DNA from 2 places in the Caulobacter sp. FG7 genome. Region 1 is predicted to be linked to the other one. Evidence: riboswitches for the same ligand, from Rfam matches in the RefSeq annotation. Region 1 holds a riboswitch; the other holds the start of a gene.
What was found. Region 1 has a riboswitch for cobalamin ahead of ACODR1_RS23385 (TonB-dependent receptor plug domain-containing protein). Riboswitches for the same ligand answer to the same signal wherever they lie in the genome.
Positions count from the first base shown of each region.

Region 2: another riboswitch for cobalamin. It lies ahead of metE (5-methyltetrahydropteroyltriglutamate--homocysteine S-methyltransferase); the one in region 1 lies ahead of ACODR1_RS23385 (TonB-dependent receptor plug domain-containing protein).

Region 1 is NZ_JBMDIW010000042.1:23,765-31,834, forward strand. Features, by position in the region: gene ACODR1_RS23335 (hypothetical protein) at 1-40, opposite strand, end outside; gene ACODR1_RS23340 (glutathionylspermidine synthase family protein) at 211-1,371, opposite strand; gene ACODR1_RS23345 (PspA/IM30 family protein) at 1,381-2,115, opposite strand; gene ACODR1_RS23350 (YjfI family protein) at 2,146-2,583, opposite strand; gene ACODR1_RS23355 (DUF2491 family protein) at 2,729-3,367, shown strand; gene ACODR1_RS23360 (DUF350 domain-containing protein) at 3,393-3,806, shown strand; gene ACODR1_RS23365 (DUF1190 domain-containing protein) at 3,884-4,480, shown strand; gene ACODR1_RS23370 (hypothetical protein) at 4,602-4,742, shown strand; gene ACODR1_RS23375 (response regulator transcription factor) at 4,727-5,083, opposite strand; gene cobU (bifunctional adenosylcobinamide kinase/adenosylcobinamide-phosphate guanylyltransferase) at 5,204-5,719, opposite strand; cobalamin riboswitch at 5,760-5,960, shown strand; gene ACODR1_RS23385 (TonB-dependent receptor plug domain-containing protein) at 6,068-7,978, shown strand.
Region 2 is NZ_JBMDIW010000034.1:26,365-34,434, reverse strand. Features, by position in the region: gene ACODR1_RS21730 (heme lyase CcmF/NrfE family subunit) at 1-341, opposite strand, end outside; gene ccmE (cytochrome c maturation protein CcmE) at 338-832, opposite strand; gene ccmI (c-type cytochrome biogenesis protein CcmI) at 829-1,941, opposite strand; gene ACODR1_RS21715 (hypothetical protein) at 2,021-3,352, opposite strand; gene ACODR1_RS21710 (sensor histidine kinase) at 3,525-4,919, opposite strand; gene ACODR1_RS21705 (response regulator transcription factor) at 4,936-5,613, opposite strand; gene ACODR1_RS21700 (PepSY domain-containing protein) at 5,631-5,948, opposite strand; cobalamin riboswitch at 6,106-6,321, shown strand; gene metE (5-methyltetrahydropteroyltriglutamate--homocysteine S-methyltransferase) at 6,438-8,070, shown strand, end outside.

The sequences.
Region 1 (8,070 bases):
GGGTTTCGCCGGTCGGGTCGTCGTCGTTCTGGTCGCTCATGGGCGAGAGGTTAGCACGTCGGAACGCGCTGCCCTCCCCCTTCCGTACCCCCCCCGCGAAAGCGGGGGCCCAGGTGTTTTATCGTCGAGCGCGGCGGGTTGCAGAAAAGGCCTGCCCCCCCCGCTTTCGCGGGGATTTTGCGAGGAGGTGGTTCCTGTCGAAGGGAAACCTCACCCCTCGATGATGTGCGGCACGAAGCGGGCGAGGTTCTTGGTGACCTGGCTGTCGTCTTCTCGGATGCCCATGCCCACGGGCTCGGCCCCGACAATCCAGACGCCGACCACAGGGTGCTTGCCGTCGAAGCTGGGCGGCGGGCTGAAGGCCTGGACGATCGCGCCTTCCGCGCCATAGCCCTGGTCGAGCACCGGCTCGGCCTTGGCGCCGACGATCTCGACATTGGCCCCCTCGCGCGAAAACAGCGGCTTGCGCACGTAGTTCGCGCCGAGCGCCGAGGCGGCCGGGTCGCCCTCGAAATAGGCCTCCAGCAGGTTGGGGTGGCCCTTGTGACGCTCCCACAGCAACGGAAGGATCGCCTTGTTGGACAGGATCGCCTTCCACGGCGGCTCCAGCCAGCGGACCTTGGCCGTCGCCAGGTTAGCCGCATAGGGCTCGCGCAGCATGTCTTCCCACGGATAGAGCTTGAACGCCGCCTGCAGCAGGTAGCCATCGGTGTCGACGAACTGCCCCTCTTCGTTCAGGCCGATGGCGTTCATGGCCACGAACTTGGGATCAAGACCCGCCTGGGCGGCGAGGTCTTCCAGGAACCGCACGGTCTGGCGGTCCTCGACGGCCTCGTCGTCGCTGGCGAAGTGCACGAAACCGCCGTTCGGGAACAGCACCTTGAAGCGATCGCGCATCGCCTCGAACAGGCTGTTGAACTGGTCGGTCCCGGCCGGCAGGGCGCCCTGCCCCAGCAGATCCTCGAGCCACAGCCACTGGAAGGTGGCGGCCTCGAACAGGCTGGTGGGGGTGTCGGCGTTGTATTCGTAGAGCTTGGGCGGACCCGAGCCGTCGTAGCCGAAGTCGAAGCGGCCGTAGAGCGAGGGCTCCTTGGCGCGCCAGGAGGCGGCGACGAAGTCCCAGTGCTCGCGCGGGATCGCCAGCTTTTCGAGGATTTCCTCGCTGGCGACCGCCTCATCGACGAGGTCGAGGCACAGGTCGTGGAGCTCGGCGGCGGCCGGCTCCAGGTGTTCCTCGACCTCCTGAAGGGTGAAGGCGTACGCCGTCCCCTCGTCCCAATAGGCCTGTCCGCCGGTGTGGTGGTAGACGAAGCCGACGGCCTCGGCCTTCTCGCGCCAGTCGGCGCGAGGGGTCAGGGTAAGACGACGCACGCTGGGCTCTTACTCGCTCTTCGAACCGTCGGCGGCCTTGTCCTCGATCTGCAGCGGGGTGGGCTGCGGCGCGAGGCGGGCCAGGATGTCGTCGGCCGACGACTGGCCCGGCAGGATGCCGGCCACGCGCAGCTTCTCGTCGAGATCAGCGCCGGTGCGGCGGTCTTCCAGTTCGCCGGCGGCCTTGATCTTCTCGCCGCGGACCATCTGGCGTTCCTTGATCCGCGCCAGGCTGTCGGCGGCCGAACCCAGCGAGGCGCCGGCGCCCGCGCCACGGGCAGTGACGGCTTCCTGCGCCTTCTGGACGGACTCGTTGACCTTCACGACCTCGACCTCGCGCTTGAGCGTGTCGATGCGGCGGTCGGTGGCGGCGATGGCCTGGTGCAACTGGTCTTCGGCCTCGCGCATGGAGCCGATCTGCGGCTCCTTCAGCGAGATCTCGCTCTCGATGTCGGCGATGCGCTGGGCGACCTGGCGGGCGAGATCCATGTCGCCCTTGGTGACGGCGGCGCGGGCCGAGTTCTCGTACTTGGCCACCTGCTCGCGCAGGCTCTTGACGTCGTTTTCCTGGATGCGGCGACGGGCGACCAGGGTGGCGAGGTTATCGCGCGCCTTGGCCTGGGCGGCATCAGCGTCGCGAATCTCCTGGTCGAGAATGCGGATGGCGTTGGCGTCGACGACGGCGGACGTGGCTTCGTGCGCGCCGGCGCGACCCAGGGTGAACAGCTTGCGCCAGATGGACATCGGAAGGCTCCGGGAAATTCTAGGTTTGGGTCAGGCGGCGGACGAGAACGAGCTGCGCAGGTCGGAAGCCACTTCGATGGCGTTCTCGGCCAGGGTGCGCAACTCGATCAGGATGTCCTCGATCGAGGTGGTGGTCGAGAGCTCGCCGAACAGTTCGTAGTAGTCGCGGCCGCCGACGACGCAGATGCCGAAGTTCGACAGCGGCACCAGCTTCTGGGCCTTGAGCAGGAACTCGTTGAAGGCGTGGCGGTCTTCCTGTTCGTCGACCGGCCACAGCAGGGCCGAGGCCGCGACCTGCTGGTCGCTGACGCTGATGTAGATCTCCAGGTCGCCATGCCAGTGCATGGTCGCCAGCAGGATCTCGTCGGCGCCCTCCAGGATGCCGACGGTGATCTCGTCGGCGCCGCGTCCGGGCGCTTCGTCCAGGGCCGCCTTCAGCGAGCGGACAGTCCAGGGCGTCTGACTCATCGGGTCGTGATCCTCTTCAACGGGCCATCTTGGCCGTGTTCATACAAGATGGGAGCCCGAACGCCAGCCGTCGAGAGCGAGCGTCGCCCCTTTTACAGCGCAGGCTGGCGCCGTACATGAAGGGCCAGTGTTGCAGGGATCCGCCATGTTCAGTCGCTTATTCGGCCGCAAGGAGCCCGCTCCGGAATCGGCCCTGCCCGCCATCCGCAACGTGACCCTGGGCCGGACCGTCTGGCTGGACCCGCTGGCGTGGAAGCGTTTCGGGTCCGACACCAAGTTCCCGCTCGACCGCGACACGCTGGAAATCACCGCCCAGGGCCTGGTGGACCTGAAGGACGGCGGCTTCGTGCACCGGTTCTACACCGACGACCACGTGATGTTTCAGGCCGTGTCGGACGACCGCGCCGGCCAGCGCCTGACCGACGTGACGATCTTCGTGCCCTGGGACAGCGCCTATCCGGCCGGCCGCGCCGACCGCGACGCCTGGGGCAAGCGCCTGCGCGCCCGCAGCTTCGCCGCCGCGGGCCTGCCCGAGTATCACCGCTTCTGGTTCGGCGACGAGGCCGAGAGCCAGGAGCCCGTGACCTTCTGGGAAGAGTTGCATGACGACCGCGACGGCGTGCCCGACCGCAAGATCTTCCAGACCTGCATGCTGTTCGCCCGCGACCTGCCCGGCGAGGGCCGCGAACTGCTGCTGGCCATCGAAATGGAGACCGAGGACCGCGAGGTCTCGTTCGAAACCATGATCGGCGTGCCGCTGGAAGTCGGCGAATTCCGCGCCTAAGCCACCTGACAGGGGGAAATAGACCATGTTCGACGTCAATGCCTTCGGCGAAAGCGCCCTGGCCTTCCTGGTGGCCTTCGCCGCCGCCGGCGTGTTCACCGTCGTGTTCAAGATCGTCTACCAGGCGGTGACGCCCTACGACGAAGCCAAGCTGATCCGCGAGGGCAACGTCGCCGCGGCCATCGCCCTGGGCGGCGCCGTGGTCGGCTACGTGCTGCCGCTGGCGTCCGCGCTGAGCCACACCGTCAGCCTGATGGAATTCGCCGCCTGGGCCCTGCTGGCCGGCGTCATCCAGATCGCCGCCTTCACCCTGGTGCGCTTCACGGTGCTCAAGGACCTGATCGACCGCATCGAGAAGGCCGAGCTCGCCGCCGGCGTCTACCTGGCCTCGATCTCGCTGGCCGTCGGCCTGCTGAACGCCGCCTGCATGACCTCGTGAGGCCGGACATGAACGCGCTTTCTCCCCCGCCCGCCCCAGTTTCGGCTTCGACTCGGCGTCGCAAGCGCTCCAGCGCCATGGCCCTGACCAGCCTGATGGCCGGCTCGGCCTTCACGCTGGTGGCCTGCGACGATCCGGGCTCGGCCACGCAGTGGGGCGACAACCCGCCCGCTGCCGCCTCCGGCCAGAAGGTCGACGCCTCCAGCTTCGCGAGCCTGGACGACTGCAAGGCCTCGGGCGACTTCACCGCCGACCAGTGCCAGACGGCCTATGACGAGGCCCAGAAGGCCAGCGCCGAGAACGCGCCCAAGTTCTCCGACCAGCAGAGCTGCGAAGAGCGTTACGGCGTCGACCAGTGCGTTCCGCGCAGCCAGGCCAATGGCGGCGGCAGCTTCTTCACCCCGCTGCTGACCGGCTTCATCATCGGCCAGGCGCTGGAAGGGATGAACAACCGCGGCTATCGCGGCGCGCCGATGTATCGCGACCGCGAGGGGACCTATTACAGCGGTTCGGGCTATCCGATCTCGCGCGACTACCTCTCGGGCCGCAGCCGGGTGCGCCAGGACAGCTTCGACGCCCCCTCGCGCTACGAGGCCCCGGCCCGCGTGCAAAGCCGCAGCAGCGTCATCTCGCGCGGCGGCTTCGGCGGCGGATCGCGCGGCTTCGGCGGCTAGAGCCGTCGAATCTGGAGCGCGTTAGACGGCGAAACCGCTCACACTTTCGCCCACCGCGCTCTCGGGAACCAGAATGGCGGCGTCTCGCGTTGGTCTGTCGTAGACCACGCGAGACGACCGCATGACCGACAAGACCATCACGGGCGTTCCCCATCCGCGCTGGTGGCAGCGCCATCCCACCCTGGCGTTCTGCACCGCCTGGGCCGTTGGCCTGGGATTGGTGGCGATGATCGTCGCCCTGGCGCTTCAGGCCGCAGCCTGAACCACGCCCCGCTGCAGCGCGCGCACGGCTGTCAGCAACCGCGCCGGCGAGATCGGCTTTTCCAGCCACATGTCGGGCTCGACCTTCAGCACGCGCGGATCGCTGGCCGACACCATCAGCACCGGCACGTCGCGGTCTTCCACCGCGCGGATCAGCTCGGCCCCGGTCATCCGCGGCATCGAATTGTCGGTGATCAGCAGGTCGGGCGCGAAGGCGTCGAAGGCGTCCAGCGCCTCGCGGCCGTCGCGGCTCCACAGGACCTCGAATCCCGCGTCCTCCAGCAGCATCTCGTAGACGCCGCCGAGGAGAATGTCGTCTTCCGCAATAAGGATCCGTCGCATGGCCAGCCCCAGCCCTGTCGAATGTATGAACAGGTCTTAACCATGCCGCGACACCCGGTGTCAGCGTGCGCAATCGTCGCATTTCCCGAAGTTGAGCAACCGACGGCCGAGTCGCGCGACTCACTTCATCCGCAGGCTTAGCCCCGCCGCGACGAGATGGACGGCGTCGGCGGCCCGGGCCAGGGCCTGGTGCAGGCGGCCCGCCTCGTCTCGGAACCGGCGAGCCAAGGCGTTGTCGGGCACTACGCCCCAGCCGACCTCGTTCGAGACGAGCCAAAGCTCGCCGTCAAACTCGGCGGCCGCGTCGACCAGCCTGGCAGCGGCGGACGAAACGTCGCACTCGGCCAGCATCAGGTTGGTCAGCCAGAGGGTGAGGCAGTCGACGACCGCCACGGCGCCCGGCGAAAGGCCCCGCAGGGCCCCGACCAGGTCCATCGGCGCCTCGAGCGTCGTCCAGGCGTCGCCGCGATCGACCTGGTGACGCGCGATGCGCTCCTCCATCTCGGCGTCGAAGGCCTGGGCGGTGACGATCATCACCGGCTTGGATCCACGCGCCCTGGCGACGATCTCGGCCGCGCCCTGCGCGAATGCGCTCTTGCCCGAACGGGCCCCGCCCAGGACCAGGGTGACTGACAACGCTGAGGCCTCCAGATTGACGGTGTGCGGCGCACCATATAGTGCAGCCAGCGCGACAGGTTCCTCCCAAAGAGGATGAAAAGGGAACTCGGGTGTGAAACCCGGGCTGCCCCCGCAACTGTAAGCGGCGAGTTCGCGCGTCACATGCCACTGGGGCTGTTCTTCGGAAGAGGCCTGGGAAGGCGACGCGCAGCAACGATGACCCGCGAGCCAGGAGACCTGCCTGTCGTTGTCGTTTTTCGTCCGGCCGGGGTGCGCCGTACGATCGGGTCTTCCCCGCATGACGACGTTGGTCCGGGCGTGTTCCTCGCGGAGCGCGCTCCTTCTTGTCGCGCACGGAGGAACGACATGCGCCTTGTTTCCCTGCTGGCCCTCGCGGCCGCAGTTCCCGCCCTTGCCCTGCCCGCCTACGCCATGGCCGATGACGCCGCGGCGGTCGATCAGGTCGTCGTCACCGCCAGCCGCGGTCCCGAGAACCTGTCGGAAGTTTCGACCAGCATGACGGTGATCGACGCCGAAGCGCTGAAGAAGGCCCAGGCCGTGGTGGTCTCCGACCTGCTGTCGCGCACCGCGGGCGTGACCGTCACCCGTAACGGCGGCGTCGGCGGCTCGACCCAGCTGCGCATCCGCGGCGCCGAGACCGACCAGACCGTGGTGCTGATCGACGGCGTCAAGCTGAACGATCCGTCCTCGACCGGCGGCGGCTACAACTTCGCCACCCTGCTGGCCGGCAACATCAACCGCATCGAAGTGCTGCGCGGCTCGCAGTCGACGCTGTGGGGCAGCCAGGCCATCGGCGGCGTGGTCAACATGATCACCGCCGTGCCGACCGGCCCGCTGGGCGCCACCGTGTCGGCCGAGGCCGGCTCGCGCGACACCGCCTACGGCCACGCCGCCGTCAGCACCGGCGGCGATTGGGGCGGCTTCCGCCTGGCCGGCGCGTACTACACCACCGACGGCGTCTCGGCCTTCGGCAAGTCGTACGGCGGCAAGGAGAAGGACGGCTATCGCAACGCCGCGGTCAGCAGCCGCCTGGACCTGAACGTCACCGACTGGGCCGCTGTCGACCTGCGCGCCTCGTACGCCGCGGCCAAGAACGAGTTCGACGGCTTCCCCGCCCCGCTGTTCGCCTTCGCCGACAGCCCCGAGTACGGCAAGACCAAGGAACTGGTCTCCTACGCCGGCGTGCGCCTGAGCGCCTTCGACGGCGCGCTGAAGAACCGCCTCGGCTACGGCTACACCCAGACCGACCGCGACAACTTCGATCCCAGTTCGTCGGTCCCCAAGACCTTCGACGCGCGCGGCACCAACAGCCGCTTCGAGTACCAGGGCACCTGGACGATCAACGACGCCCTGCGCGCCACCTTCGGCGCGGAGACCGAGCGCTCGTGGTTCCGCACCGCCTCGCCCTCGACCTTCGATCCGAATCCAACCGCCGACCGTCACGCGGCGAGCACCGACAGCCTGTACCTGCAATTGCAGGCCAAGCCGGTCGCGGGCCTGACCCTGACCGGCGGCGTGCGCCAGGAAGACCACTCGGCCTTCGGCGACGCCACCGTCTACCAGGCCGGCGCCACCTACTCGCCCAATGACGGCGTGACGGTGTTCCGCGCCAACTACGGCGAAGGCTTCAAGGCCCCGTCGCTGTACCAGCTCTACAGCATCTACGGCGATCGCAACCTGAAGCCGGAAGAGTCCGAGAGCGTCGACCTGGGCGTCGAGCACAGCGTGCTGAACGGCCGCGTGCGCGCCGGCGTGACCTGGTTCCACCGCGACATCACCAACCAGATCGACTTCGTCTCGAACAACAACCCGCCGAACTACGGCGGCTACGCCAACTTCGCCAAGACCGAGACCAGCGGCGTCGAGCTGGAAGCCACGATCGAGGTGACCTCGGCCCTGCAGGTGACCGCCAACTACACCAACATGGACGCGATCAACCGGTCGGCGACGAACAACGGCAAGCGCCTGCCGCGCCGCCCGAGCGAGACGGCCAACCTGAACGCCGACTATGACTGGTCGAACGGCCTGACCACGGGCGTTTCGGTGCAGTACGTGGGTGAAAGCTACGACAACGCCACCAACGCCCGCCGCCTGAAGAGCTACGCCCTGTTCGACCTGCGCGCGGCCTATCCGGTCAATGAGCAGTTCGAGGTGTTCGGCCGCGTCGAGAACCTCTTCGACAAGGAATACCAGACGATCTACCGCTACGGCTCGGTGGGCCGCGGCTTCTTCGCCGGCGTGCGGGCGAAGTTCTGATGAGCGGCTCGCCGGCGTCCCTTTCCGGACACGGCGGCCGCCTGGCGGCGGGGGGGGGGGGGGGGGGGGGGGGGGGGGGGGGGGGGGGGGGG
Region 2 (8,070 bases), on a different contig from region 1:
CCGAACACCGCCACGGCCGCGCCGTAGCCGGTCAGCACCAGGCACCACAGCAGCATCGAACCCTCGTGGCTGCCCCAGGCGCCGGCCACCTTGTAGAGCAGCGGCTTGGCGGTGTGGGAGTTGGCCGCCACGTTGGCCACCGAGAAGTCGGACGTCACGAAGGCGTAGATCAGGGCGGCGAAGGCGCAGGCCAGGGCCGCGAAGGCGCCCAGCGCAGCGCCGCGCCCAGCGCCCGCCAGCACGCCCGAGCGCCGCCACGCGCCGGCGGCGGAAAGACCCGTCTGGGCGACCGAAAGCGCCAGGGCCAGAACCAGCGCGAAGGCGCCGAACTCGACGATCATTTGGCGGTCTTCTCCGCACCATAGGATGGCGGGGAAGCTCCCTCGCCGCGCCACTCGCCCTGCTCCTTGATGGCCTTGGCCACCTCGCGCGGCATGTAGCGTTCGTCGTGCTTGGCCAGCACCTGCTTGGCGACGAACACGCCGCCCTCGTCGAAGGCGCCGGTGGCGACGATCCCCTGCCCCTCGCGGAACAGGTCAGGCAGGTCGCCCTGGTAGCGCACCTTGCTGGTCGCCTTCTGGTCGGCGACCGTGAACTCCACCAGGCCGTCGGGATGCTTGACCACGCTGCCGGCCTGGACGAGGCCGCCCAACTGCACCTTGCGGCCGGCCGGCACGTGCGCCTCCTGGGCCTGGGCAGGGGTGTAGAACAGCGAGATGGAGTCCCGCATGCCGTACAGCGCCAGCCCCACGGCCAGGGCGGCGACCGGCGCGATCGCCAGCAGGATGGTCAGGCGCCGGCGCGCCTTGCGGGACTTGGGAAGCAAGCTCATCGGACGCCCGGGTTCTGGGGAGCGGTGTCGGCGGCCTGGCGCAGGGCGGCCAGCACGCGGGGCTGGTCCTTGAAGCGCTGGGAGGCGTCCTTCAGGGCCGCGTCACGGCGGGCGACATCGCCCAGCACGGCGTAGGCGCGCACCAGGCGCACCCAGCCCTCGGGATCGTCGGGCGCGGCGGCCAGCCTTTGAGCGAGACCTTCGACCATGCCCTGGATCATCTCCGGCGTGACGTCGCCAGCGGCGGCCTGCTGCGGCGCCGCGTCGACCAGGCGGCCGGCCTGGGCGGTGCGGTCGATCTCGGCGGCCAGCACCGGGCGGCGGGGGTCGTCCACGGCCAGGTCGGCCAGCACCGCGCGCCAGCCGGTAAGGCCCGCCTCCAGCTTGCCGTCGGCGATCTCGCCCTTGGCCAGGTGATAGCGGGCCGACAGGTTCTTCGGATCGCGCTTCAGCGCCTCGGTGAAGGCCGTGCGGGCGTCGGCGCCCACCTGCCCTTGCTCGCTGGTCACGAAGGCCTCGCCCAGGGCGGTCCACAGGTCGGCGCGCTGCGGCGCCAGGCGCACGGCCTTGCGCAGCGCCTCGGCCGCGCCCACCGCGTCGCCGCCGGCCATGCGGGCGATGGCGAGGTTGCGATAGAGCTCGGGATTGGCGCCGTCCTTGCCGCGGGCCGCCTGCTCGAGGATCGCCACGATGCGCGGCGGGTCCAGCATGGCCGCGTCCCCGGCTCGCCATTCGGCCACTCGCCTGGCGAAAGGCTGGTCCGGCGCGCCCGGCGCGCCGACGGCGACATAGAGGCCCAGCGCCAGCAGCGGCGCCAGCGCGGCGATCGTTACGACCACGCGACGCGGACCCAGGCCTTCCTTGGGCCAGGCCGCGCTTTGGTCGGCGGCGGCCAGCAGGCGGCGGCCGGCCTCGGCCCGGGCGGCCTTCAGCTCGCCTTGCGCCAGCAGGCCCCGCTCGGCCAGGTCGTCGATCTCGGAAAGCTGGCGACGATGCACGGCCAGGGCCGGATCGTCCCCGGCGGGCGCCATGCCACGCGCCGCGCCTCGCAGCACCAGGGCGGCGACGGCGGCGGACAGACCCGCGGCGGCGATCCAGAAGCCGATCATGGCCAGAAACCGATCATGAGACCGCTGTTAGCCGGAGAAGCAGCCGCCCGTCAGTGAAAAAACGCTCTTAAGGGAGGGATTAGGCCGCCATGGCCGCGACGGCGCGGCGGCGGACGATCTCGGCGGTCTTCTCGTCACGCGTATGGACGATGTAGCCGGCGGCGATATCGAGATAGGCCCGGGCGATCTGCGGGTCGCCGCCCTCGCCGGTGCGGGCGACGTGCAGGCAGTCCTCGATATACTGGTCCAGGCGCTGGTTCAGCTTCTCCAGCGCCTTGGTGCGGGTCGAGCCATAGCCGGCCTGGGCCGCGCAGGGACGCAGGTCCTCGATGAAGGCCAGGGCCGCTGCGGCCCGGCGCACCAGAGCTTCGTCCGGGGCCGCATCCAGCTTGGGCACGCCCTTGCCGCCGCCCATCTTGCCCATCATCGAGATCGGCCGCGACGGCAGGGCCAGGGACAGCTCCTTGTCGGCCGCGTTCATCCGCAACTCGGCCGCCTGGGCCGCCGCCTGCTTGAACTTCGACAGACGCTTGCCCCACGGGCCGTCCTTGGCCACGTCCACGGCCTGCTCGAACTCGGTCAGCTGGTTGGCGATGCGCTGGGCGCTGGCCGCCGCCTCACGCCCGGCCGCCTCGCCGCCGGAAAGGTCGAAGGCGCGGACGTGCTCGATGCTGGCCTCGATGTCGGCCAGCATGCGCTCGCCGAAGGCCTTGACCTCCGACGACGCCAGATAGCGATCGTTGGGGCGATCCATCACCGCCGAGATCACCCGCAGGATCCGCCACGGCTCGGGCAGGTGCGCGGCCAGCATCTCGAACATCCGGGGACCGGCGTCGCCGCTGATGGCGCAGGCGTCGCGATAGGCCAGGCGCGCAGAGGCCGCGCGCTCGCCGTTCATCCGGCTGACCCACTCCGACAGCCGCGGCAGGGCGTTGCGGACGATCACCGACAGGTCGAGATAGTCGGCCAGGGCCTCTGCGTCGCAGATCCTGCCCACCGCCTCGAACTCGGGGCGGGTCGGCTCGCGCAGGCCGCGCGCGGCGATCTTGCACAGCTGGTTGAAGACGTCGGGTGCGCCGTTATCGAGGTCCCAGGGATTGCAGCGCGCCGCGCCCTCGGCCACCTGGCGCGGAGCCTCGGCCTTCAGGGCGATCCACAGCAGGGCCAGCGCCCGGCGTGGAAACTGCGGCAGGTCGGCCGCCCGCGGCTGGCACAGCGGCGCGATCGGCGAAAGGATGGTGTTGCGGACGTAGCGGTCGGCCGTCTCGTCCTCGACGATGGCGCGCACGGTCGACAGCGCCCCGCCCGTCGCATTGGCCAGCGCCAGCTCGAGACTGCGCAGAGCCGCATCGGGCGCGGTCTCGACCAGCGTCCGGATGATCTGCAGTTTTTGCGCGGCGAGTGCGGCCATGGATCTCCGCCGGGAACTGGGGGGTCCTGGCAGCGTCAACCATGTTGCGGACGAGGTTAAAACTTTCCGAAACCGCTGCTTTTTCAACGTCGGAAGGCAAGGCGAATGGTCGCGGGGGCTTTCTCTCCACCTTCGCGACAGCGCGCTCGCCTGAAAATGGCGCCCGGTAGCGTTAACCCTCGGCGCGGGGCAGCGACAGCACGACCCTAAGGCCCCCCAGGGGCGAATCGTCCAGCGTCACCGAGCCGCCATAGGCTCGCGCCAGTTCGTCGACGATCGACAGGCCAAGGCCCGTGCCCGGCGTATGCTCGTCCATCCGCTGGCCGCGCTTGAGCGCCTGGGCCCGCTGCTCGGGCGGAATGCCCGGACCGTCGTCGTCGACGACCAGCAGCATCTTGCCCTCGCCGTCGGCCTTCGCCTCGGCCCGGATCCTGGCCTTCGACCACTTGCCGGCGTTCTCCATGACGTTGCCGGCCAGCTCCATGAAGTCCTGCCGCTCGCCCTGGAAGCACAGGTCTTCGGGACAGCGCCAGTCGATCTCAACGCCCCGGCCGTCGCCCTTGTCCTGGAAGATCCGCTCCAGCGTCACCGCCAGTTCGTCGAGGATCGGCTCGACCGGCGTGCGCTCGCCGCTGGTCTGCGAGCGGGCCGCCGCCCGCGCCCGGCGCAGATGGTGGTCGACCTGCTCGCGCATGGTCTGGGCCTGGCGCTCGACCACCTCGGCCAGCGATCCGCCCTGCTGACTGGCCTCGGTCAGCATCACCGACAGCGGCGTCTTCAGGGCGTGGGCCAGGTTGCCGACGTGGGTGCGCTGGCGCTCGACGACTTCCTGATTGTGGGCCAGGAGGCCGTTCAGCTCCTCGGCCAGCGGCTCCAGCTCCACCGGATAGGGGCCGGCCAGCCGCTCGGCCTTGCCGCGCCGCACGTCGGCGATCTCGCGGCGCAGGCGGAAGATCGGCTGCAGGCCGAAGCGCACCTGCACGACGATCGCCAGGATCAGGCCCGCGCCCAGCAGCAGCAGGGCGAAGATCGTGATCCGGCCGAAACGGTCGGCGTCGGCGTCGATCGGCGAGCGGTCCTCGGCGGCGATGAACACAACGGGATCTGGATAGTTGGGCAGCCGCGCCAGGATCGCCGCCGCCCGCAGCGGCTTGTCCTGCGGACCGTGCATGTCGAAGAACTGGGTCTTGCCCGGATCGGCGGTCAGCCGGTCGATCTGGGTGGTCGACAGCATGAGATCGCTGTCGAACAGCGAGCGCGAGCGCTCGACCGCCCGCAGCGCGCCGTTGCGCTGGGCGAAGATCGTCCAGTAGCGGCCCGAATAGGCCCGCGTGGCCCGGATGTCGGTCAGGAACGGCGCCTTCAGCACCCCGTCCTCCACCGCCGAGCCGGCGTAGAGGTCGTCGGTCAGAACCGCCAGCGACTGGTCGAACCGGCGGATGGCCGCGTCACGGAACTGGGCGGTCAGGAAGGCCCCGGCGGCCAGCAGGACGATCAGCGTCCAGCTGGCCGCCAGCAGCACCAGCCGCCGGACGAGCGAGCGCTTGCGGAAGCCGAGCAGCATCAGACGCCGCCGCGCGGGATCACCCGGCGGTCTCGCCTTCCAGCGGGATCAGCCGATAGCCCAGGCCGCGCACCGTCTCGATGCGGTCGGCGCCCAGCTTCTTGCGCAGCCGGCCGATGAACACCTCGATGGTGTTTGAGTCACGGTCGAAGTCCTGGTCGTACAGGTGCTCGACCAGCTCGGTGCGGCCGATCACCCGGCCCTGGTGCATCATCATGTAGTGCAGCAGGCGGTATTCCAGAGAGGTCAGGCGCAGCGGCTCGCCGTTGACGCTGGCTCGCGCCGCGCGCGGGTCCAGGCGCAGGCCGCCGCAGGTCAGGCTCGGCGCGGCATGGCCGGCCGAGCGCCGCAGCAGCGCCCGCAGGCGCGCCAGCAGTTCCTCGGTATGGAAAGGCTTGGTCAGGTAGTCGTCGGCGCCCGCGTCGAAGCCGGCGACCTTTTCGCTCCAGGCGCCGCGGGCGGTGAGGATCAGCACCGGCGTGGCGACGCTGCCGCGCCGCCAGCGTTCCAGCACCGACACCCCGTCCACCTTGGGCAGGCCCAGGTCGAGGATCACCGCGTCATAGGGCTCGGTCTCGCCCAGGAACTGGGCTTCCTCGCCGTCGGCGGCATGGTCGACGGCGTAGCCGGCGTCGGCCAGGGCCAGCTTCAGCTGGCGCGACAGGTCGGGATCGTCTTCGACGAGCAGAATGCGCATGTTAACCTAGGAACTCCTTAGCCCCCGCTGAGGATCTGGCCGCTCTCGGCGTCGACGATGAAGTCGATGCGGCGGCCGTCGGTCGTCGCCCAGCGGATGCGATAGTTGCGCCCTTCCAGGCCCGCGTCGAGCAGGCGACCGGGAGTGCGGCGCGCGATGCGGTCGATGACCACGCTCAGCGGCACCAGCCGGCCCGACTGAACGCCGCCACGCGCCTGGTCCTGCCGGGCGCGCCAGTCGGCGCCCAGGGAGTCAGGGCCGCGCTGGGCCAGAGCCGCGCCCGGGAGGGCGGCGACGATGGCGGCTGCGGCGAGTATGGCTCGGATCGGCTTCATGGCGTCCGGTTTAGCCGGGTACGGCTGAATGGAGACTGAACGCGGGGTTTATGAACGGTGTGCGACGTCCTGTCACGGGCCAAGGCCACGCTCCGGCGCAATCGGAGATCACATAAAGATATCTTTATGTCTTGATTGACAACGCTCGCGACCCCAGGCTTGATAAGGGGGTCGTGGTCTGCGGGCGCTTGCGCGTCCAAAGCTAAGAGGGAAGCCGGTGCGAAACCGGCGCTGCCCCCGCAACTGTAAGCGGCGAGCGGCCGTCCGATACGTGTCACTGGCGCCCCGAACTCGACTCGGTGGGGCGCCGGGAAGGCCAGGACGGCGGCGTTGACCCGCGAGCCAGGAGACCTGCCTCGACAGATAACGTCCTCCGGCGGGGTGCCCGGTCTGGTCGCGAGTTCCAGGCGCGGATCGGCCATACCGTTCGCGCGCCTGCGCGCCTGCGCCCCGTCCAGCCTCCGTCACCATCGAGACAGAGGCTAGTAAATGACCGTCACCGTCGCCGCCCTCGGCTTCCCCCGCATCGGCCCCCAGCGCCGCCTGAAGACCGCCCTCGAAGCCCACTGGGCCGGCCGCCTGGACGCCGCCGGGCTCCAGACCGAAGCCGCCGCCTTGCGCGCCCTGGCCTGGCGCCGCCAGGCCCACCTCGGCGTCGACCACGTGCCCAGCAACGACTTCTCGCTTTACGACCATGTCCTCGACACCGCCGTCATGGTCGGCGCGGTTCCCGCCGCCTACGGCTGGGCCGGCGGCCCGGTGGACCTGCCGCTCTACTTCGCCATGGCCAGAGGAACGCAAGATGGCGGCACGCAAGGCCGCCAGGCCTGCGATCACGGCTGCGCCCACGAGACCTCGGCCACCGGCCTGCCGGCGCTCGAAATGACCAAGTGGTTCGACACCAACTATCACTACCTGGCGCCTGAGCTCTCGCCCGGCCAGGCCTTCGCCCTGACCTCGACCAAGGTCGTCGACGACTTCCTCGAGGCCAAGGCGCAGGGGATCTTCACCCGCCCGGTGATCCTGGGCCCCGTCACCTTCCTCAAGCTGGCGAAAAGCAAGGACCCCGTCCCGAACGGGGACTTCCAGCCACTGTCGCTGCTTTCGGCCCTGCTGCCCGTCTACGCCGAGGTGCTTCAGCGCCTGGCCGTGGCCGGCGCCGACTGGGTGCAGATCGACGAGCCGTGCCTGGCGCTCGACCTCACCGACTTCGAGCGCGCCGAGATCCGCCGCGCCTACGGCGCCCTTACCCACGCCGCCCCGCGGATCCGCATCCTGCTGGCCAGCTACTTCGGGACCTACGGCGACAACCTCGCCACCGCCGCCAACCTGCCCGTCGACGGCCTGCACCTGGATCTCGTCCGCGCCCCGCAGGATCTCGACGCCGCCATCGCCCTGGCCCGCGACAGCCTGGTTCTCGAACTCGGCGTCGTCGACGGCCGCAACGTCTGGCGCGCCGACCTGACGGCCATCCTCGACCGGGTCGAGCCGGTGGTCGCCGCCCGCGGCCCCGACCGGGTGATCCTGGCCCCGTCCTGCTCGCTGCTGCACACCCCGCTCGACCTCGCCATCGAGACCGATCTGGATCCCGAGGTCAGCCAGTGGCTGGCCTTCGCCGTGCAGAAGCTGGAAGAGCTGGCGATCCTGGCCAAGGCCCTGAACCAGGGCCGCGCCGCCGTCCGCGCGCAGCTCGACGCCGCAGGCGCCGCCGTCGCCGCGCGCAAGACCTCGCCGCGCATCCACGATCCCGCCGTCCAGGCCCGCGCCGCGGCCGTCACGACCCGGGACGCGACCCGCGCCACGCCGTTCGAGCAGCGCATCGTGCTGCAGCAGGCCAGGCTCGGCCTGCCGCCCCTGCCGACCACCACCATCGGCTCGTTCCCGCAGACCGCCGCCGTCCGCCAGGCCCGCGCCGCCCACGCCAAGGGCCAGCTGCCCGACGCCGACTACGCCGACTTCCTGCGCGCCGAGACCGCCCGCGCGGTGGCCTGGCAGCAGGAGATCGGCCTCGACGTGCTGGTCCACGGCGAGTTCGAGCGGAACGACATGGTCCAGTATTTCGGCGAGCGCCTGAACGGTTTCGTCTTCACCAGGCATGCCTGGGTGCAGTCCTACGGCTCGC